DNA from 3 places in the Vibrio sp. 03_296 genome. Region 3 is predicted to be linked to each of the others. Evidence: predicted binding sites of a transcription regulator. Region 3 holds the regulator's gene; each other region holds the start of a gene.
What was found. The regulator CRP, encoded in region 3, controls carbon source genes, mostly activating them, when cyclic AMP is high. The targets are predictions, from matches to a motif close to TGTGANNNNNNTCACA.
Positions count from the first base shown of each region.

Region 1 (7,732 bases), on a different contig from region 3:
GCGTCGCACAAGTTACCCATCCCCAAGACTGAGGTAACATACTCATCAAGAAAGCCGTGTTCGACGGCAATGTTTGATGCCCCAACGTATTCATTGAGCGCACCGGCGTAATCCCCAATATCGACCAATCGCTCGCTGAGATTGGCTTTGACCGTCAAAATGTCTTCCGCATTTTCCGGTAGAGTGAGCAGCGACAAGGCTTCTTTCAATTCATCAATACTGAGCTGTACTTGTTTCAACTTGAAACGATATTCTGCACTGATGATGTAGCAGTGGGCTTTTTCAGTATTGGTCGAGGCGACGTGTTGCCTCACGTGGTTCCATAAGATGATCGCTTCTTCACCAGACACAGAGGTTGGATCAAAACCGGCATCAGTTACTTTACTCAGCAGCTTTTCCATGTTTTTTCTTTCCCTTGGTCTTGGTTCTGTGTGAATCCTCTAATTGTTCCAGTGTGAATGGGAAGGTGAGGATATCTTGCAAAGAGAGTTGAGGTAGCGGGCCGTTCAGCCCTCGGCGCTGCCACGGGTAGATCGAAATCATGGTGGAGACGACATGAAAAAGGGCGTCTGCAGGTTCGTCTTTTTCACGGATTAACATGGCTACGCGATCGCTGCTCAAGCGAGAGATGAGATCTTTTGGTGTCGACAAGCTATGCGCTAACTCGGTACACACTTCCAGATACGCAGGATCTGCATGTTGGATCATGATGATGGAATGGTTGGCCTGCTTGAGTTCGGTTTTAAATAAGACCAATTGTTCCCACCAATAGGTTTCAGACACCACATTCGAAAACTGACGCTCTGGATCGTATTCGTGCTGGGCTCGAATACGGTTAATGAGTTTGCGTGCTCGCTGTTCGAGTTGACGTTTGGAGCTACGTGCTTTATCTAGACCAACGCGGTTAGTTTGCTCTCGCAGCATTTGCAATGAGTAGTGGCGATACTTGCGAAAGGCCTGATAAGCCACCTCAAAGTTGCCTTGCTCTTCCGCCACTTTGGATTGTTGGAAGCAAATTTGGCTTAACAGTTCACCATTATCAAATTGCAACGCAGAGATTTCAGCTTGGTCAAGTAAGACCGAAGCATTAAGGGTATTTTTCCGTAGCAACTCTAAACGCGCGCGGCTGATAAAGGAATGGGCTTTCATCCAAGTGAGGTTGTGTTCAACCGCAAGATCATGTGCTTTTTTGGTTGCCTCGTCGGCGGCATCCAAACGCTCCAAGCCGAGTAAGGCCAGACCGCGAAAATCCCAGATTTCCGCTTGCCATGTGTTGTCGGGGTAGTCTTTGAGTACTTCGCTAGCCCCATCCAAGATGGTCAGCATTTCCACGTAGTTATTGAGCAGGTAGTAGTCCCAAGCCAGCAAAATACGCGCTTTGCCTTCCGCCCAGTTAATACGTGCATTGTTTGCGACTTTAACCGCGAGCTCGTGTGTCGACGCAGCCAGTTTGTAATCGTTGGTGATACGCCAAACGTTGCCCAAGCCAATTAACGCTTCAATCTGTATCTCGGTTTCATCAATCAACGCGGATTGTTCCAGCGCGTTAATCCAGTATTGCTGAGCAGAGTAATATTTGGCTTGACCCCAGTATTGTAGGGCATATAAGTGGAGAATTTGAGGTAGTCGGTCGTCGTTGTCGAGGCGGTTTTGTTTGCTGTGGGCTTCTTTGATGAGTTTTAAACCACGGCGGTAATCCATCAAACACCAACAGCAGTGCGACTGGATTAAAAGGGCTTCAATTTCCGCTTCTGGGTAGACAATTTGCTCGGCGCGGATGTAGCACTGCTCGGCAATTTTCAGTACCTCCGCAGGCTCACTATTTACGCGGGCTTTGATTTGTCTAAGTTCAGCGTCTAACTGAAGTTGGCTTTTATCCAAAATTTACATCCATGCGATTCAGTTGGCGTACAACACGTTCATTATATTGACGTGTCAAAAATTCGCATCATTCATCCGCAATAATTTACTGAGTTAATACTAAATGAATGACAATATTGGGTGTCGTTTCACATAATCTTAACCCAGACAGACGATAGTGCTAGGACAGAAGCTGTTTAATGGTTAATGGGCTCTCTGTAACACCTAGTCGTTGGGCTGGCGTTTGTCCATGTTTATCTTGGTAGCACAAATTATGCCAAGCTCTGAAAATGTCGAGCAATGGTAAGACGCCACCTGGTCTGAGTTTTCGTCTTGGTTCGTTGACAAACCCTTCAAACAATAACTGAAAACGTGACTGATAAAACGAGATATTTCGCGTGGTTGCTTTGTTAAACCATTGTTCTGGCTGATTTTTGTTACCTGCAAGATAACAAATACCTTTGAGTTTGCTGCCTTGGTTGGCAATTGCCCAGCGATCTCGCCACCAACTCATGTAGACAATGTCAAACTTTTCAAATGATTGGTTTAAATCCCAACTGGGATCTTCGTCGACATAAAGCAGGTCAACATTTTGACTTTGGATTCGAGGGAGGCAAACACTCAGGGCCGCAGAGCGCAATAGTGGATCTTGTGGCATGTAAAGTGAGACGCGTCCAGCTTCATTACACATATCCAGCACATGCAAATAATGCGCATAAGAGGTGTAAGGCGGACGAACTACGGCGCCTTTCGTCGGGTAGTTGAAGGTTGCCATATTTCCCATTGGATCTTCAACGTTGCCGCGGGCCAAAATGGTTTGGTATTTCTGGTCGATACGTTCACGCAGATAGTCAGAAGGTGTGTTTTCTGGCTCTTTTGCCTCAGCGGTGTACTGCGGAGAAACAAAACGTGAAATCGCTTCGTAAGGGTTGTGATCAACCGTACCTATTGGCTCTTCTTTGGCAGAGTAGTTCACATGTTGGCAAAGAATATAGCCAGAATGCGCATCGCCTGTGGCCATCCAATAGACACCATTGTCGCTATTGGGTTGCAAACGTTGGTAATGAGAAGCAAGTTCGTAATTGAGCGCATGGTTGACCCATCGCGCATCAATCGTTGCCAATTTACGGCGGCAACGGCTGGCAATGTGTTCAACATGGTCATAAAACGTTTTTGGGTTGATGGCCAGTTTACGGCAAATCTCGCGCACCGAGTAACCGGTGAACAACAGGCCCATTAAGTTTTCTTGAAACTGAAGCTTTTTGTTGGCGCCAGACCATTTATCGACAAACGTGGATTGGCATGCTTTGCAGCGATAGCGTTGGCGATCACCACTGTAACCAAAGGCATGGTAGAGATGTTTGTGGGTATGAACAGAAAGGCCAAAGTTTGCGCAGTCGTCGTTTCGACACGCAGGCAAACCATCACTGTGAAGTTGACGTAAGCGATGCAGCTCATTCAACACTTCACGGTTGTTAAGTAAGGGGGGGAAAGCTCCACATTCACGACAGACCATCGCTGGACGCTTAGGGTTCGCATGTTGCAAAACGTATCGTTTTGCATCGCTCAGACCAAAGTTGTCACACGCCAATGTTTTACAAAAGTTGAGTTGTAACCCATCTGCGTCTTTTGGCAGTTCGCCGTTAGACACGATCGCCCCCTCGGGATTATTCGGATGGCTGGGCGAACCCAGCCAAAAAACTTAAAGATTGATTGCTGTTTCTAGAGCGACTTTCATCATGTCGTTGAACGACTTCTGACGATCTTCAGAGCTTAGTTTCTCGCCACGGATGATGTGGTCAGAAACAGTCAGAATAGTCAGTGCTTTTGCTTTCAGATCCGCAGCCACACCGTAGATGCCCGCCGCTTCCATATCCACACCTAGGATGCCCAGTTTTTCCATCTTCTCGAAGATGTCTGCTTCTGGTGTGTAGAAAAGATCCGCAGAGAATACGTTACCAACTTTTACTGGTACGTTTTGCGCACGTGCTTGTTTAACGGCTTCTTCCAATAGACCGTAATCCGCCAGTGCAGCGAAATCGTGATCGTTAAAGCGGATACGGTTTACTTTAGAATCCGTCGAAGCACCCATGCCGATCACAACGTCCATCAGGTTAACGTCGTCGCGCACCGCGCCACAGCTACCAACGCGGATAACATTTTTCACGCCGTATTCAGCGATCAGTTCGTGAACATAGATACATGCAGATGGGATACCCATACCGTGGCCCATAACAGACACTTTTTTACCTTTGTAAGTGCCAGTGAAGCCGAACATGTTACGAACGTCACAAACTTGTTTTACATCTTCCAAGAAAGTTTCTGCGATGTACTTAGCGCGTAGCGGATCGCCTGGCATAAGTACGGTTTCTGCGAAATCACCTGGTTGTGCGTTGATGTGTGGGGTTGCCATAGTATTCTCCAATATTTCTATTGAGGTAATTGTCATCAAAAACAGAGTCAAATTACCAATTCTGTTGAAACTGTTTTCGTTCGTTGAGGCAATACTAGCTAGATAATTCGCCATTCCATGAGATGTGGCTCACAAAAGCTCCTGATTATACATTTATAACCACGATTGATAACTAAAAATGTTGAAACTTAAAGGGCAATCGATTTGCCATGCTTGAGGTGCGTCACTGGTGCGTTGGGAGGGGGTGGGAGCGTCGCAACTTATGGGTGATTTGTTACATGTTAATAACCTATGACATGGTTTAGTAACGTTAATTGTGGATTTTTCCTAGATATGTACAAAAAAAATATTTGTACAACTCAAGTTTGCTTGCTATAAATTGTACAAGTAATTTTTTTGTATAAGGGTGATGAGCATGAGTTCTTCTACACTAAAGATCGGTATCAGTGCATGTGTGTTGGGTGATCAAGTCCGTTTTGATGGGGGACACAAACAGAGTCGTTTTGTGGTGCAGGAACTGATGCCACACTTCTCCTTTGTACCGGTTTGCCCTGAGGTGGGGATGGGAATGCCTGTACCGCGCCCGACGATTCGCCTTATTTCGAATGAAGAACGAATCGCGATGGTGGAAACAAAGAACCCTGACAAAGATTACACTGAGCAGATGCTCTCTTACTCTGAGCAGCAAGTTGATCGATTAATGGCACACTCTTTAAGTGGTTACATTGTCTGCGCAAAATCACCCACCTGTGGCATGGAGAAGGTCAAGGTCTACAAAGCTCATGGCGCGGAGAAAGAAGGCGTTGGTTTGTACACCCAAACGCTGATGCGCAAAATGCCTTGGTTGCCGGTGGAAGAAGATGGCCGCCTGAACGATCCTGTGCTGCGTGAAAATTTCATCACTCGTGTTTATTGCCTGCATGATTTTAATACCAACGTACTGAATCAGTTGTCGCGCAAAAGCATCGTCGAGTTCCATTCTCGCTACAAACTGACCTTGATGGCACATCATCCAGAGTCTTACAAAACCTTGGGCTGCTTGGTAGCCAAAATAGCTGATTATGATATCAACGAGTTTGCTGTTGAATACCGTCAAGGGTTGATGGTCGCGTTAACCCATCGAGCAAGCCGTAAAAACAACACCAATGTGTTGATGCATGTTCAAGGCTATTTTAAAAAGGCACTGAACAAAGAGCAGAAAAGCGAGTTGGCGCAAGTGATCGATGATTATCGCACAGGTATGCTGCCACTGTTGGCACCATTGACCTTGATTCGCCACTATCTCAATACCCATCCTGATGGCTATTTGGAAAGCCAAAAATACCTCAAGCCTTATCCACAAGAGTTGAAATTACGTTATGGTTTGTAATGAAAAAAATGCAGTAGAAAAGTTGTATGCGATTCGCGAAGTCTCTGAGATTACGGGGGTTAAGCCGGTCACTTTAAGGGCGTGGCAGCGTCGCTACAATTTGGTTCAACCCGAACGTACGGAGAAAGGGCATCGACTCTACAGTGAAGACAATATCGAGATGATTCGCGAAATTCAGGGTTGGCTCGCTAAAGGCATTGCCATCGGCAAGGTGAAAGATCTGCTGGTAAACCCCGATGCCGAAGGCGCGTTGGCAGCGGAGAGTCGTGAGTTAGATGAAGTCGAACGAATGTTGACAGCTCTGTCTGTACTGAACGCAGGCAAGGCTGAGTCGGTGCTCAATACGGTGCTGAAAGAGTATCCATTTTCGGTGGTTTGCGATCAGTTCTTATATCCGGTCATGACGGCATTGGAACGGGTTAAAAGCACCACTCGTAGCCTACAAAAAGGCTTACTTCGTTCTATGCTGCATACTCGTCTTACCTTTATTGTTGAAGCAGAGCGGAAAGCGGCCAGTAAAGGCAAGTGTCTACTGCTTTCCTATGAAGGCGGGGATTTTATTGCAGGATGGATGGAGGCAGTGACGTTAAGCGAACAAGGTTGGTATGTCACCTTGGTTGATGGAGTGGAAGATCTTTCTGGGCTCGATTTTGCTGATGTCACCGAACACTATCAGCGTGTGCATATTTTCTCGCATCGAGCGTTGCAAGAGAAACAGATGAACATGGTTAAGTCCATGCTCGATAACAACAAAGTTACGTTGAGCGATGTTCTGGCTCGACTCCAGTTTGGGTAGGGATGGTAATGAAGCTGGTTTGGTTACGCAGAGACTTGCGCAGTGTGGACAACACAGCGCTCAATCATGCTATTGCGACTTCACAAGAGGTGGTTGCCTGTTTTGTGGCCACCCCTTTGCAATGGCGTGATCATCATATGGCGCCCATGCAGGCCGATCTCATTGCGCGGCGTTTGGCGGTGCTGGCGGAAGAACTCAACGCGCTGAACATCCCGCTGTTGTACGACGAAGTGGATGACTACGCTCAAAGCGCAACACGTGTTGCGAACTGGGCTGAACAATTGGCGGTTAGTGAAGTGGTGTTTAACCGCGACTATGAAGTCAATGAGCGTGTTCGTGACGAACAGTTAATCAATCAGCTCGCATCATCAGAGATTGGAGTCCTCGATGTCGAAGATAAGTGTGTGCAGGCACCTGGCTGCGTGTTGAATAAACAGGGGGACTATTTCAAAGTCTTTACACCGTTTAAAAAAGCGTGGCTGAAATCGTTTGTTCCTCCACAGATCATCAAAACCTCAGCGGCGCAGCCGGTTGTATTGCCTGAAGCGCTGCAATCATCACTTTGGCATGAGCAGGCGCCGTTTGGCTACCCACGAGAAAGCAGCGAGGCATGGTCTGTTGATTCTCAACAGATTCGTGAGACGTTAAGACGCTTCTGCCATGAGGAAGTGGATCGCTATCACGAGCAACGAGATTTCCCTGCCACGGCAGGCACCAGCGTGCTGTCCCCTTATTTGGCGATTGGCGCCATTTCGGTCAGGCAATGTATTGCACGACTGTATTGGCAGCAAAGTTATCTGTCGAATGGTCGTGAAGTGTGGTTGAGCGAGCTTATTTGGCGTGAGTTCTATCATCACCTGATTCATTTCGAACCCAAGTTGGTCAAAGGGCAGGGTTTTGTTGAGTGGGAAAAACATCTGCTATGGCCAGCAAAACCGGACTGGTTTGAACGTTGGTGCCGAGGGGAAACAGGCTACCCCATTGTGGATGCAGCGATGCGGCAACTCAACCAAACGGGATGGATGCATAATCGCTTGCGCATGATCGTGGCCAGTTTTCTCACCAAAGATTTGCACGTCAACTGGCGGCTGGGCGAGCAATACTTTATGCAGAAACTGGTGGACGGTGACTTTGCGGCCAACAATGGAGGCTGGCAATGGTGTGCCTCGACAGGGTGTGACGGTCAACCTTATTTTCGGATCTTCAACCCAATTACGCAGGGAGAGAAGTTTGACCCGAATGGCGAGTTTGTGAAGCACTGGCTACCAGAATTAGCGCAGGTGCCGAGTAAGTT
Region 1 covers NZ_NPKW01000056.1:110,203-117,934, forward strand. The annotation lists gene CIK04_RS06560 (GGDEF domain-containing protein) at 1-401, opposite strand, end outside; gene CIK04_RS06565 (lipopolysaccharide assembly protein LapB) at 382-1,881, opposite strand; gene CIK04_RS06570 (lactate dehydrogenase) at 2,042-3,511, opposite strand; gene deoD (purine-nucleoside phosphorylase) at 3,563-4,273, opposite strand; gene CIK04_RS06580 (DUF523 and DUF1722 domain-containing protein) at 4,689-5,642, shown strand; gene CIK04_RS06585 (MerR family transcriptional regulator) at 5,632-6,438, shown strand; gene phrB (deoxyribodipyrimidine photo-lyase) at 6,447-7,732, shown strand, end outside.
Region 1: the regulator CRP is predicted to act here: its motif matches at 4,392-4,407, upstream of deoD (purine-nucleoside phosphorylase).

Region 2 (7,732 bases), on a different contig from region 3:
ATTTCACTACTCAGCCCCTTTTTCTGTTCACATCACAACGATAAAACAGCAAAAAAGGTCTTTGCTAAACAGTCATTGATGAACGGACTTGGTTCCTTGAAGACTCGGTAATCATTACAACTACCAATTGCTATCCCTGTCACCGCACAGTACCAATTTGGCCTATGGCACAACAATCTATGATTGCGGTGTCTTGCATATCAGAAGTTAAGCAAGGCATCCTACCTTGTTATTCAACTCTGTTATGTTTGGGCATTTCATTGCCCTTACAAACTCATCTATTCAGCAGGTGATTGGCTCAGCAAGCCTAATCCCTCTGGTCTTATTACTACATTATAGATATTCATCGCAAAACTGTAGTGCCAAATAGAGCGCAAACGGTTTGTATCTCAAAAAAACTCAGCCTCTCGCACAAGTGAACGTTTGCTCAATGCATCACCTTCACTGGCGCTAAAAACTGAAAACGCCCCGCAGCAATCTCTTGCTACGGGGCGGATTTAAACGGCGTCTATAATTGCTTTCTCTTAACTAAATTAGAAAGACAGGAAGAAGCCAGCAATGGTCGCTGCCATTAGGTTAGATAGCGTACCCGCTGCAACCGCTTTAACACCCATACGAGCGATGTCGTGACGACGAGCAGGAGCAAGGCTACCTAGACCACCAAGTAGAATCGCGATAGAAGAAAGGTTTGCGAAACCACATAGAGCGAAGGCGATGATTGCTTGAGTCTTCTCAGACATTACTTGACCTGTTGCTGGGACAACTTGTGCTGCATCACCAACGTAAGGTACGAAGTTTAGGTAAGCTACGAATTCGTTTACAACCAGTTTTTGACCGATGAAAGAACCCGCAAATGTTGCTTCAGCCCATGGAACACCGATTAGGAATGCTAGCGGCGAGAACAACCAACCTAGAATAAGTTCTAGAGTTAGGTTTTCCATGCCAAACCAACCACCAACGCCACCTAGGATGCCGTTAACTAGTGCGATTAGACCAACGAATGCGAGTAGCATTGCACCAACGTTTAGTGCTAGTTGTAGACCAACTGATGCACCGCCTGCTGCTGCGTCGATAACGTTAGCTGGCTTGTCGTCACCACCATCAATGTTGTCTTCCAAGCTTTCATTTGGAGTATCAACTTCTGGTTTGATGATTTTAGCGAACAGTAGACCACCAGGAGCTGCCATGAATGATGCTGCTACAAGGTACTCTAGAGGTACACCCATAGATGCGTAACCTGCTAATACACCACCAGCAACAGACGCTAGACCACCACACATTACTGCAAATAGCTCAGATTGAGTCATTTTTGGTACAAACGGACGAACCACTAGTGGTGCTTCAGTTTGACCTACGAAGATGTTAGCTGCTGCAGACATTGACTCGGCACGAGACGTACCTAGCGCTTTCTGAAGACCGCCACCTAGGATCTTGATAACCCACTGCATCACACCAATGTAGTAAAGTACAGAGATAAGTGCTGAGAAGAAAATCAGTGTTGGTAGTACTTGGAAAGCAAAGATGAAGCCGATACCGTCAACTGAGAAGTTAACTAGGCTGCCGAACAAGAAACCAGTACCGTCTTTACCGTAGTCGATCACGTTTTGAACACCAGCAGAGAAACCCGCTAGTAGATCACGACCCCATGGAACGTAAAGAACGAAACCACCGATGATGAATTGGATAGCAAAAGCGCCAGCCACAGTTCTAAGATTGATAGCTTTACGGTTATCTGACAGTAGTAATGCAATTCCTAGCAATACTGCCATACCGACTAGGCTCATAAACAGGCTCATAGTTTATGACTTCCTTATTAAGTTATTTATTGGCGTGTTACAAAATGGAGCTATTAAGCGGGGGCCATTATACTCATGCCCCAATAATTAAAGTAATGCCACCTTCACACTTTCCCATAAGATTCATCGCTAATTCACCTCCATTTGTGAGTAAACTCACAATAACATACAGAACGGAACTCTCTTTAAACAAGTTTTTTAGATTTCATTCACAGATAGAGAACAGAGAATTGCTATTTTTCCAGATTTGAGAGGCAATCGTTTGCTTTGTTTGATTATGCAACACACTCAACTCATTTAGTGGGTGAATAATCTGAGCAGGTGTATTGAGCTTTCCTTGAAAGCCAAATATCGGCATATCTGGCGCATCGGTTTCAAGCAGCAGTTTTTCTAAAGGGAGTCGACTGATCGCTTGGCGCGTTTTGTTCGCTCTGGGGTAGGTAATGGTTCCGCCGACCCCAAGATAAAAACCCAAACGTATCCACTCCATTCCCTGTTCATAGCTACCAGAAAACGCATGGATAACGCCGCCTTTTGGCAGCCGAGCCGCTTTGACTAATTGAATAAGTCGATTGTGACATCGTCGATTGTGTAAAATAACCGGCAGTTGATACTGCTTGGCCAAATCGAGCTGGTAGTTCAACGCCTGCTCTTGCAATGCAGCGTCTTGTTCAACCCCATCATCCAAACCGCATTCCCCAATGGCTACGCAGCGCGTGTCACGCTCGTCCAACAAAGCCACGAGCGCACTTTGTTTTTGCTGATAATCCGACGTCAGAAAATAGGGATGAAAGCCCAACGCGTAAAAGATTTCTGGCTGAGCCTCCTCAGAGAGCATTGCAGACCATTGCGCCAGTGTTTTTACTTTTTGCCAGTTATCGGGACCAACGGATGGCAGTAACAAACGTTCCACACCAGCCTCTAGCCCTCTTTGAAAATGCTGCGAGCGCGCTGGTTCAAAAACGTCAAAATCGAGGTGGCAATGCGTATCAAACAGTTTCATCGCTTTTCTTTTCTCGCGCCGGATCTTTTTTGTATGGTACACAACTGCGCTTTTGTTCAGGTGTTAATCCCATCTCTTTGCACCAGTCATCATAACGTTTTAACCACTTTCGCCACCATTGCATGTGCACTTCCTTATTGTGATGATTGCCCTTTCATTATCATCTTTTACCGCAGATAAAAAAGAGCCCTAAGCGACAAACTTAGGGCTCTTAGCAAACAGGTTATGCGAACCAAACGCACACATTCGCGTGATTAGTGTTCACGAGTCGCTCGGAATTCCACTTCAGGGAAACGCTCTTTCGCAAGATTGAGGTTTACCATGGTTGGCGCAATGTACGTTAAGTTATCGCCACCATCCAGTGCTAGGTTAGTTTGGTTCTTACGTTGGAACTCATCTAGCTTCTTCGCATCACCACACTCAACCCAACGCGCTGTCGCTACGTTCACACTCTCGTAAATCGCTTCAACGTTATATTCAGACTTCAAACGCGCCACAACAACATCAAACTGAAGCACACCGACCGCGCCCACGATCAAGTCGTTGTTCTGCAGAGGACGAAATACCTGTACTGCACCTTCTTCTGAAAGCTGAACAAGACCTTTTAACAGTTGTTTTTGCTTCAGCGGATCGCGCAGGCGAATACGACGGAATAGCTCAGGCGCAAAGTTTGGAATACCAGAGAACTTCAGCGATTCACCTTGTGTAAAGGTGTCACCAATTTGAATGGTGCCATGGTTATGCAAACCAATGATGTCACCGGCATACGCAGCTTCCGCGCGAGAACGATCGCCCGCCATGAAGGTCACGGCATCAGAAATGTTCACTTGTTTACCCAAGCGAACGTGATTCATCTTCATGCCTTGAGTATACGTGCCCGACACAATACGCATAAACGCGATACGGTCGCGGTGCTTAGGATCCATATTCGCCTGAATCTTAAAGACGAAACCGCTGAACTTGTCTTCAGTGGCTTCCACTTCACGTTCATTGGCTTGGCGCGGTAGCGGCGCTGGCGCCCAGTCCGTCAAACCATCAAGCATGTGGTCAACACCAAAGTTACCTAATGCTGTACCAAAGAATACCGGAGTCAATTCACCCTTTAGGAACATCTCTTGATCAAACTCGTGAGACGCACCAAGAACCAGTTCCAGTTCTTCACGCAGTTGCTCAGCGAGATCTGCACCAATCTCAGCATCCAAATCCGGGTTATCAAGACCTTTAATGATACGCTGCTCTTGAATTGTGTGCCCCTGCCCCGTTGAGTACAAAATGGTCTCATCACGATGGATGTGATAAACGCCTTTGAACTCTTTACCACAGCCAATTGGCCAAGAAACCGGCGCACAAGCAATATTCAGCTCGCTCTCGACTTCATCAAGCAGTTCCATCGGATCGCGAATATCACGGTCCAATTTGTTCATGAAGGTCACGATCGGCGTATCACGCAGACGGGTAACTTCCATAAGCTTGCGAGTACGATCCTCAACACCTTTCGCGGCGTCGATCACCATCAAACACGAGTCAACCGCCGTTAGTGTGCGGTAAGTATCTTCCGAGAAGTCTTCGTGCCCCGGAGTATCGAGTAGGTTCACTAAGCAATCGTTGTACGGGAACTGCATCACCGATGTTGTCACCGAGATACCACGTTCTTTTTCCATTTCCATCCAGTCAGACTTAGCGTGCTGGCTAGAACCACGACCTTTTACTGTGCCTGCGGTTTGAATCGCACGTCCGAAAAGCAGGACTTTTTCTGTGATAGTTGTTTTACCCGCATCTGGGTGCGAGATGATCGCGAACGTTCTACGTTTAGACACTTCGCTTAAAAAAGGAGCATTTGACATGAAACTGGTCTTCTGTGTTTTATCTGAGCCGGAAATCGGTGCACGTCATGTGAGGTGACTAACCAGATTCCTGAGTAGATTCAATTTTGCGCGGTATTCTCGCTTATTCTCGACCAATCGGCAACTTTGATCCTAACGACTGACATGATCGCCCGTTGTCGTTTGCCTAAACGGGGGCCAATCAGTCTCCTCTTTTGCGTGACGATGCAGGCTGTGCGGCTCAGAGAGTGTCACCCTATCCCGGCCATTCTCTTTGCTCTGATACAGCGCAATATCAGCTCGCTTCAACCACGACTCAACATCATCCCCCTCCAGACATTCCGCAATACCTGCACTCAGCGTCACACTGGCGTGCTTTGGATAGGCTTGCTTACGTACTCTTTGGCAAAGATGGCTGACAATCAACAATGCTGACGAGGCCGAAGTGTTTTCAAACAGCAGCAGAAATTCATCGCCTCCTAAGCGAAACAGCAGATCCACTTCCCGCGTATTGTGCTGAATCGTCTCGACAACTAAATTGATTACCTCATCACCAACATCATGACCATAACGGTCATTGACCTGCTTAAACAAATCAATATCGATGATTGCAATGGATGAAGCGGTGTATCGCTTGTGGCCATCAAGTGCTCGCTGCAAAAACAGATCCAATTGATGTCGATTCAGTGCCCCTGTCATGACATCGCGTGTCGAGAGATAACGCAGCTTGCTCTGTAGCCGAACAATCAACCACACAGCAAAATGGGCAATGACAGCGCAAAACGCCAAGGCGATAGCAAAACGATACATAATCTCGAGGTCTTGCTTCATCGCCGCAGCCCAAGTGCAGCCAATAATCATCAGCACATTAGTCACAATGGCATCATGGTGAGGAATGATAAACACCAAAGCGATGATGATCGGAAACACCCAATAGGTCGCCAATGTACCAAAAATGGCCACACTGCAAACAATGGAAGCCAACAAAAAGCCAAGTGGGATACGGTGGCCAATCACACTTCGTTTTAAGCAACAAACCCCGACGACTTCGATAACAAAACCGATCTCAAAGGCCACCATCAGCAGCGCAAGATACCAATGACCAAGGTAGAAATTCTTTATCGCGAGAGGAATAAAGGTCAGTAGCGTTAACACCACCACTAATTGAAGTACTTTTTGTGCGCTGTTTGGATCCAGCAAAGCGTTGGAGGCGTTGAAAGGTTTTTCGTTCAAGTTCATCATGGTTCACCATCCTACATCCCCACTACTTACGTTGTAATGCACTCGAATTCCTTTCAAGATTTCACATTACGTATCAATAAATATTTACTCGAGTATCATTAAGCATACAAAGTGATCCCGTTTCCTCGTCGAAAAAGCCGAGATGTTTGCATTCTGTCTCAATGATAATACAGCACACTCGACACAAACTTAGAGAAACAGCACTGATTCTTAATTTCAGGTTGAGAATTAACCAAACGGTAAATATCGTCTATAACTAAAAGAGTAATTCACTGCGGTCATCAGTATGCTTAGAAACAAAAAAGTGCATTCATTAGCTTTCAAGCAAGCCAGAACCGTTTTTCTGGTTTCCGTTGTCTTGGGACTGTGTTTCAGCTTGTACCACATTTTGGCTGACCTGCACCAAGAGCAACGCCGTATTGAAGAGCACTACCAGTTTAAGCTTCTGCAAAACTATTCCAATGCCAGTCAAGCGGCATATCATCTGAACCATCTGCTCGCCGAGCAGGTTGCCTCGACCCTAATGATGGACAATGCCATCTACCGAGTAAAAATTGTCGACGATTTTGGTGATGTGCTGACCCAAAAGCATCGTGAAATTGATTCTCAGAGCCTGACGACTCAGTTGTTGTCTAAAATATTGACTCCCGCTCAGCCGTTTTACAAAACAGAGCTGCATCAACCCAACGCCAATGCAATTGTTGGTGAGTTAAGTTTCTCTGTTGATGGCTCTAGCATCGCCGATGCTTTTATTAAGAAATCGACTCGAATTGTCTTGTTCGATCTGTTTCGCAATATATTACTGACTTCTATCTTGTTGTTTTTCTTTTACTTTAAGTTATCAAAGCCAATTATTACGCTGATTAATTGGGTGAATTCGCTGCAAAATCGAAAAAACGCCTTGGAACTGCCCCCCGGTAACAACAATGACGAACTGGGTCGCCTCGCGCTTTCATTTCACAATCTCTGGCAAGCGCGCGCGGCAGCAGAAAGCCAACTCAACCAATTGGCTTACTTCGATACCTTGACAGGCTTAGCCAACCGCAGCTTGCTGCTCAAAAGCCTCAATGAAACTCTTAAAGAATCACAAAGCGAGCAATATCCAGGAGTGCTGTTTTATCTCGACCTCGACCGTTTCAAAACCATTAACGACTCCCTAGGGCATACCATTGGCGACAACTTAATGCGCACCATTGCGAAACGTCTAGAAGCATGGCTACACCCCGGAGAAATAGCCGCGCGCATCGGTGGGGATGAGTTCGCCATTTTGATCCCGAAACTCAGTAAGGAAGATGCCGCCAACAAAGCAAAGCAGTTACTAACCTTAATCTCAAACCCTTATTCCATTGACGATCACCAACTGTATTGCACGGTCAGTATCGGTATTTCCACGTTTGCCGACAAAGGCATCTCGAGCATTGATGTGCTTCGTCAGGCCGATACGGCGCTCTATCGCGCCAAAGTCGCCGGACGCAATAAATACATGTTTTATGAGCCAGAAATGCAGGCGCAAGTGGAGTCTTTTTTGGAGATAGAGAAAGGCCTGCATGAAGCACTGCACAAAGGGCAACTTGAGCTTTACTACCAACCTCAGGTCAACGCGCAGCAACAAATCATCGGAGTGGAAGCCCTCATCCGTTGGAACCATCCAGAAAAAGGCGTGCTTCCTCCCGGAGTCTTTATGCCCATAGCAGAGGAAACGGGGCAAATTCTGCAAATTGGTGATTGGATTATTGAGCAAGCGTGTTTTCAATACGCTCAGTGGAAAAAAGAACAAGTTTTGCCTGAAACGTTCCATCGACTTGCCATCAACATCAGCCCATTGCAGTTCTCTAAAAATGCCTTTGTCGAACACATCACTCATGCAT
Region 2 covers NZ_NPKW01000052.1:13,625-21,356, reverse strand. The annotation lists gene CIK04_RS05040 (NupC/NupG family nucleoside CNT transporter) at 534-1,796, opposite strand; gene CIK04_RS05035 (TatD family hydrolase) at 2,002-2,799, opposite strand; gene CIK04_RS32695 (DUF5363 family protein) at 2,786-2,923, opposite strand; gene prfC (peptide chain release factor 3) at 3,054-4,643, opposite strand; gene CIK04_RS05025 (GGDEF domain-containing protein) at 4,776-5,864, opposite strand; gene CIK04_RS05020 (bifunctional diguanylate cyclase/phosphodiesterase) at 6,151-7,732, shown strand, end outside.
Region 2: the regulator CRP is predicted to act here: its motif matches at 1,942-1,957, upstream of CIK04_RS05040 (NupC/NupG family nucleoside CNT transporter).

Region 3 (7,732 bases):
CAACCGCGATTTTGGCTAGAAGAAGCGCTGCCCGCCTACTATGAAAGTATGGCGGTTTCTGGATAATAGCGCCCCTGTCGGCCAACAAATCCACTCACGAGCATAGAATAAAGAGGTATTTATGATCGTTCCATGGCAACAAATCAGCCCTGAGGCGCTGAGCAATTTGATTCGCGAGTTTGTGCTGCGTGAAGGCACCGATTACGGTGAAAGTGAATACTCACTTGAGGAAAAAATCGCACAAGTACAGCAGCAGTTGGAATGCGGCGAAGCGGTGGTGGTTTTCTCTGAGTTACACGAAACCGTGGATATTCAGTTAAAACAAAAATTCTAGCTGCTCCACACTTTACCGAATCCTATCCCATGACAAGCAAAGTGAACGTGCTATAGTGGGACAAACGATAGCTCCGCGGGAGGCCGATTCCCGCTCAACAGGTAAGTTTGAATACGACAAGGTCTGTCATGTCTGCAAAACACCCAATAATAGCCGTCACAGGTTCATCCGGTGCCGGCACCACCACCACCTCCGAAGCTTTCCGCAAGATGTTCAATATGATGAGCATCAAGCCCGCATGGGTCGAAGGGGATAGCTTCCACCGTTTTACGCGCCCAGAGATGGATGTCGAAATTCGCAAGGCAAAAGAACAAGGCCGTCATATCAGCTATTTTGGCCCTCAAGCCAACGATTTCCCAGCTCTAGGCGAATTTTTCCGCCAATACGGTAAATCTGGCACTGGTGAAGTGCGCCGCTATCTGCACACTTTTGACGAAGCGGTACCCTACAACCAAATGCCCGGCACTTTTACCCCATGGCAAAAGCTACCCGAAAATACCGATGTGCTGTTTTATGAAGGGCTGCACGGTGGCGTCGTGGATGGCGAAGTGAATGTCGCGCAACACGTCGATTTCTTGATAGGCATGGTACCGATCGTCAACTTAGAGTGGATTCAAAAATACGTCCGTGACACCCGTGATCGCGGTCATTCACGCGAGGCTGTGATGGATTCGATTGTGCGCTCAATGGACGACTATCTGAATTACATCACACCGCAATTTTCTCGTACTCACATCAACTTTCAGCGAGTCCCAACGGTCGATACCTCCAATCCGCTCAACGCCAAAGGCATCCCAAGCCTTGATGAAAGCTTTGTGGTGATTCGTCTTAGAGGAATCAAAAACGTTGATTTTCCATACCTACTGGCGATGATCGATGGCTCGTTCATGTCACGCCACAACACCCTTGTGGTGCCGGGAGGAAAAATGAGTTTTGCTATGGAATTAATTGTGCAGCCTATCCTGCAACAATTGATTGAAACGGGCAAAATTGGATAAAAACCCAGCACAGAGAGCGATTACTTTTCATACCGTGATCATGTGCACAGTTTTGCTTAAAAAATCCGATACTCGGCACGATTAAAATCAAGAAATCGTTTTCGAAAAAGGATACTATTTCAAACCGAAACACAAGATAGCTTGCAGCCTTAGTTAACAGCTCTTATTCTAGGAAGCCAAGATTAAGGCTTCGCTAAAATACGGATAGCGGCAAGCGTACCCTGCAGAGGAAGTGAGATATTATGGTTCTAGGTAAACCTCAAACCGATCCAACACTAGAGTGGTTTCTTTCACACTGTCATATTCATAAGTACCCATCAAAAAGCACGCTAATTCATGCGGGCGAAAAAGCAGAAACACTTTACTACATCGTAAAAGGTTCTGTTGCGGTACTGATTAAGGATGAAGAAGGTAAAGAAATGATCCTTTCTTACCTAAATCAAGGTGACTTTATTGGTGAATTAGGCCTGTTTGAAGAAGGCCAAGAGCGTACCGCTTGGGTTCGCGCAAAATCTCCTTGTGAAGTCGCGGAAATCTCATTCAAGAAATTCCGTCAGCTAATTCAGGTAAACCCTGACATCCTGATGCGTCTATCTGCTCAGATGGCAAGCCGTCTGCAAGTGACCAGCCAAAAAGTGGGTGACTTGGCATTCCTAGACGTAACTGGTCGTATCGCTCAGACGCTATTGAATCTTGCTAAACAACCAGATGCGATGACACACCCAGATGGCATGCAGATCAAGATCACTCGTCAAGAAATCGGTCAAATCGTTGGCTGTTCTCGTGAGACAGTAGGTCGTATCTTGAAGATGCTCGAAGAGCAAAACCTGATTTCTGCACATGGCAAGACTATCGTTGTTTACGGTACTCGTTAATTTCCATTAGCGATGAACAGTTTCAAAAGCCACTCATGGCAACATGAGTGGCTTTTTTGTTTCACAGAGACGGCAATTGAGAGCCGTGAGCGACTCTGTTAACCGCTTCTGTTAACCATTAGTGCTTTCGAAAATCTTATCGGCAGAAGCTTCTACAAACCCTGGGTAAAGCTCACCGTTGTCCATCGGGTAACGCTTGGCGAATTCGTAGAAACCACCAGGAACGATTTCACTGCCCTCGCTAAAGTGCACCGCCACTTTGTCGGCCATGGTCGAGGATTGCTCGAGCAACACCTCTGGCGAGCCTTTGACTTCACCACCCACTTCGTTAATGACAAAACCTGCGTTGCGTAAGTGATCATTCACGCCTTTAACCGAGTCCAACGCCTTGAGCTGATTAACACTGACGGTAAAGTGATTGGCACCATAGCCATGAGCCGCCAACCAAGACGCGTATTCACTTTCTTGTGCTAGGGTTTGGTAATCAGCAAACGACAGCTCCCATAAGCGACCACCGTGTAAAAATGCACAGTCCTCTAGGCGAGAAGCGTCGACTTGCGCCACCAATTTTTCGACGATGGCTTGCAACGCCTCCGAGCATTCATCCACTTTGAGCGCGCTGATAAACACTTTAGGTTGGGTCGGGTCGGGATGCTCAAAGTGCTTGGCAATCAACTTTTTGCTCTTAAACAGGTAATCACCACACGCCACATAGCCAAGGGCTAGAAATGGCTTAGCGAGCGTCTCAATACCCAGCGGAGCAACATTAAATGTGCGCAAAGCGATGTGGTCGTTAATCAATGGCTCGTCTTCTTCAAGCAGTTGATGAACTTTTGCAGCGGAAGGACACAAACGTTGAATATAGTCATTCCATAGCGATTGAAAGAGAACAGCTGGCGTCATAACGCCTCCTTGTTGTTGTAGATTCACGTTGTCGGTTATAGCGTAAATGGAAAAATGGCGATGGCGGTTGCTGTCCAGAGTACAACCGACATCGCCATCAACCTGTGACGGCGATGACCGAGGTGTAAAAACCTCACTTATCACTGGGCAACAGTGACTCAGGCTCGATCCCACTGCGCCCTTGGGCGACTAACGCACCCTTATTATTATTTTACAGTTCGACGCCTGGGCTTAACGTTGCAGGGAGTAATGTCTCCTCCCCTTCCATCGAAGCCATTGGATAGGCACAGTAATCCGCGGCGTAATACGCACTGGGGCGCAAGTTGCCCGACGCACCAGGGCCACCAAACGGTGCATCACCGCTCGCACCCGTTAGCTGACGGTTACGATTGACGATGCCAGCACGAATATGGTCAACGAAGTATTGCCACTCACCATCATCGGTTGACACCAAACCGGCCGATAAGCCAAAGCGGGTATCATTGGCGAGCTCAACCGCTTGCTCTAGTGTTTGATAACGTACCACTTGCAGTAATGGGCCAAAATATTCTTCATCGGGCAAATCGGCAATGTTGGTGACATCGATAATACCCGGCGTGACAAATGCCGCCGCCCCCGCTTTGGCTTCAATCAAGCTCTCTCCACCAAGCGATTGCAGGTTGGCTTGCGCCGCCAAAATGAAGTTTGCAGCAGCCACCGAGATCTGTGGTCCCATGAAAGGAGCGGGTTCTGCAAATGGCTGATCAACGCGCAACTTCTTGGTCGCTTCGACCAAGCGGGTGATCAGTGCATCGCCTTTCTCACCCAATGGGATGTAGAGACGACGCGCACAGGTACAGCGCTGTCCTGCACTGATAAAGGCCGACTGGATAATGGTGTAGACGGTGGCATCAAGATCGCCATAGTGATCGGTGATCACCATAGGGTTATTGCCACCCATTTCAAGTGCCAGCATCTTGCCCGGCTGACCGGCAAACTGGCGATGCAATAAGTGACCAGTGTTGGCGCTTCCCGTAAACAGCAAGCCATCGATGCCTTTCGAGTCTGCCAATGCAATGCCCGTTTCCTTGCCACCTTGTACGAGGTTGATCCCCCCTTGCGGCAACCCAGCGGCTTGCCATAACTTCATCGCAAGCTCACCCGTCCACGGGGTTTGCTCGGAAGGTTTGAACACCACCGTGTTCCCTGCCAGTAGTGCAGGCACAATGTGACCATTAGGTAAGTGACCTGGGAAGTTATACGGCCCAAAAACCGCCATCACGCCAAGCGGGCGGTGACGCAAAACAATCTGATTGCCTGCCGCTTCTTTTTGCGACTCGCCAGTACGCTCATGGTATGCACGAATCGAAATGGCAATTTTACCCGCCATTGCCGCCGCTTCAGTGCGCGTTTCCCAAAGGGGCTTGCCGGTTTCTTTGGCGATCACTTGGGCGATCTCTTCACTGTTCTCTTTCACTTGCTCAGCAAACGCCAACACCACTGCTTCTCGTTCGGCAACGGACAATTTTTTCCAACCAACAAACGCTTGGCGCGCAGCTTTCACCGCCATCTCTACTTGTTCAGCCGTGGCTCCCTTGCCTCGCCAAACAACCTGATTGTCATACGGGGAGAGAGAGGTAAACTCTTCACCTAAACCTTCGACCCATTCACCTGCAATCCACTGTGTCATCATCTCTTCCTTTCTGTTTACTGCGGCAACATGCGTACGTAGTGACCATCTTCAACGTTCAACGCTTCGGCGACGGCTGGAGATAAAATCACGCTTGATGTTGCAGGGTCATACGCTGCTTTAGCGGCAGTCGCACGAAAATCCTCAAATGAAGTATTGGCAATTAAGAACGCTTTTGAGCTCGAATGCTCACTGATTCTCACTTTCGCACGCACGGAATGGCGCACCGATTCAATATTGCGTAAATCGCATTCCACCGTTGGGCCACCATCGAAAATGTCGACGTAACCACGGTTGGTAAACCCCTCTCTTTCCAGCAACTTCAACGCAGGTCTTGTGTTGTCATGCACTTGGCCAATCACCGCTTGCGCCTCTGGGCTAAGCAGGTTGATGTAGATCGGCAGCTTTGGCATCAAGTCGGCAATAAAACCTTTCTTACCGATGCCCGTGAGGTAATCGGCCATGGTGAAATCGATTGAGAAAAAGTGCTCTTGCAGCCACTGCCAAAATGGCGAGTTACCTTGCGCGTCAGAAACGCCGCGCATTTCGGCAAAAATGGTTTGAGAGAAACGGTGCGGATGCTCTGCCATCATCAGAAAACGACACTTAGACATCAGACGACCGTTCAAGCCTTGACGAAACTTCTCACGCAAAAATAGGGTACAAATTTCGCTACAACCGGTGTAGTTATTGCCAAAGGTCAGCAGTTTCACCACATTGTTGACGCCTAATTTCGGCGATGAGTGAACAATCTTGCTGATGTGATACGAGTAAAACGGTACATCCCAGCCAATTGAAGCTTCGATACCCGTGGTTCCTGCCACCTCGCCAGTTTCACTGTCAAAACCGACCATCAGATAGCCTTCGTCTCCCGGCTCGGTCACATTGGCCTTGGCAAAACTGTATTCAGAATGGGTAATTCGATTAGTTAACAACTCTTCGTTAACCGGTAGTGAAGTAAATCCATGCCCTGACTCAACCGCACAGGTGTGCAAAGATTCATAGTCCGACATTGCAATAGGGCGAACAACTAGCATCAATATTCCCTCCAGATGCACAAACCCAAACGAATTAACGTTGCAGGTAGGCAGTAAATGACTTTATCTCCATCAGCATAGATAGACTTTGCGATTGGGAGTAACAAATACAGCCAACATGCCTGCAGCTTCAATTAGGAAGAGTATAGAAGGCCCTAGGTTCTAAGCCTTAGAGCCTAGGAAAGGCATCGAACATCCACCCGCTTCCATGGGTGAATGTTCGGCATAAGCAGCGCTTAGACTAGAGAAGCGATCGCTTTGTCTAGCTTCGCGAAACCTTCTTCAATTTCTTGTTTAGTAATGACGAGTGAAGGGGTAAAACGCACCACGTTTGCGCCAGCCACCAACACTAATAAACCTTCTTTGCCTGCCGCTACCAGCACATCACGAGCACGGCCTTGCCATTGATCATTCAGTGCGGCGCCAAGCAATAATCCCTTACCACGGATTTCAGCGAAGATTTGGTATTTCTCATTCAGTTTAGCTAATCCTTCGCGGAACCACTGTTCACGCTCTTTCACGCCTTGCAACGTTTCAGGTTTAGACACTTCGGTGACCACCGCTTCTGCCACTGCACAAGCTAATGGGTTACCGCCATAGGTTGAACCATGCGTGCCCACTTTTAGGTGTTCAGCCAGTTTCGCCGTGGTGAGCATAGCGCCGATAGGGAAACCACCACCAAGCGATTTTGCCGTGCTGAGAATATCGGGCGTGACGCCCAGGCCTTGGTAAGCATAGAACTCACCCGTACGACCATTACCCGTTTGCACTTCATCAAATACCAGCAGCGCATTGTGTTTGTCACACAGTTCACGCACGGCTTGAATGAACTCCGATGTTGGTGGAATGATGCCGCCTTCGCCTTGTAGCGGTTCCATCATGACCGCACAGGTACGGTCTGAAATGTGCGCTTGCAGCGCTTCAATATCGTTGTAAGGAAGGTGAGTAACGTCGCCCGGTTTCGGACCAAAACCATCCGAATACGCCGCCTGACCACCCACTGTCACGGTGAAGAAAGTACGTCCGTGGAAACCTTGTTTAAACGCGATGATTTCTGATTTTTCTGGGCCATAAACGTCTGCGGCATAACGGCGCGCCAGTTTCAGGGCTGCTTCATTGGCTTCCGCGCCTGAGTTAGCAAAAAACACACGTTCAGCAAAGCTCACTTCGGTCAGTTTTTTGGCCAAACGCAACGCTGGCTCATTGGTCATAACGTTGCTCAAATGCCAAAGCTTACCCGCTTGCTCTGTCAGTGCGTTCACCATCACTGGGTGACAATGACCTAAACAGCTCACCGCAATACCACCAGCAAAGTCGATATACTCGTTACCGTTTTGGTCCCAAATTCGAGAACCCTGCCCTTTAACTGGAATCATCTCCATTGGGTTGTAACAAGGCACCATCACCTCATCGAACAATCCACGCTCTACTTTCATTTCCACTGTCATTACACATTCCCTCTCGATACCGCAGCAGATAGCGAATTACACCGACTTTCACTGTTCGGCAAATATTGTCTTGCATTTACGCTGATGCGGCATTGTATTTACAATTAATTAACGATTTCAATAGTGATTTATTCTTTTTGGTTCGGGGTGTAAATCCTGATAGTCACTATTAATGACTATTTATGCATCAAGTTGGTAAATTATTGAAGCACTTTTTTAAAAAGTGCAGAAGCTTGCTGATGTGGTAAGAAAAATGAAAACAGAATACAGAACGGTGCGAATAGTTTTTCACTCATCGCAAAAGCAAAAAAAGATGAAGAAAATGTTAAGAAAGGTGATCGCGATCAGGATTAGCGCGCGAGAAAGTTCGCCAGCAACTGATGCCCTTGCTCAGTTTTTATCGACTCTGGGTGGAATTGAACCGCATCAATCGCCAGTGTTTTGTGCTGATACCCCATGATTTCGTCC
Region 3 covers NZ_NPKW01000127.1:11,480-19,211, forward strand. The annotation lists gene CIK04_RS15550 (hydrolase) at 1-66, shown strand, start outside; gene CIK04_RS15555 (YheU family protein) at 122-334, shown strand; gene CIK04_RS15560 (phosphoribulokinase) at 463-1,332, shown strand; gene crp (cAMP-activated global transcriptional regulator CRP) at 1,575-2,207, shown strand; gene CIK04_RS15570 (DUF1338 domain-containing protein) at 2,319-3,110, opposite strand; gene astD (succinylglutamate-semialdehyde dehydrogenase) at 3,322-4,779, opposite strand; gene astA (arginine N-succinyltransferase) at 4,797-5,816, opposite strand; gene CIK04_RS15585 (aspartate aminotransferase family protein) at 6,053-7,264, opposite strand; gene CIK04_RS15590 (aminodeoxychorismate/anthranilate synthase component II) at 7,615-7,732, opposite strand, start outside.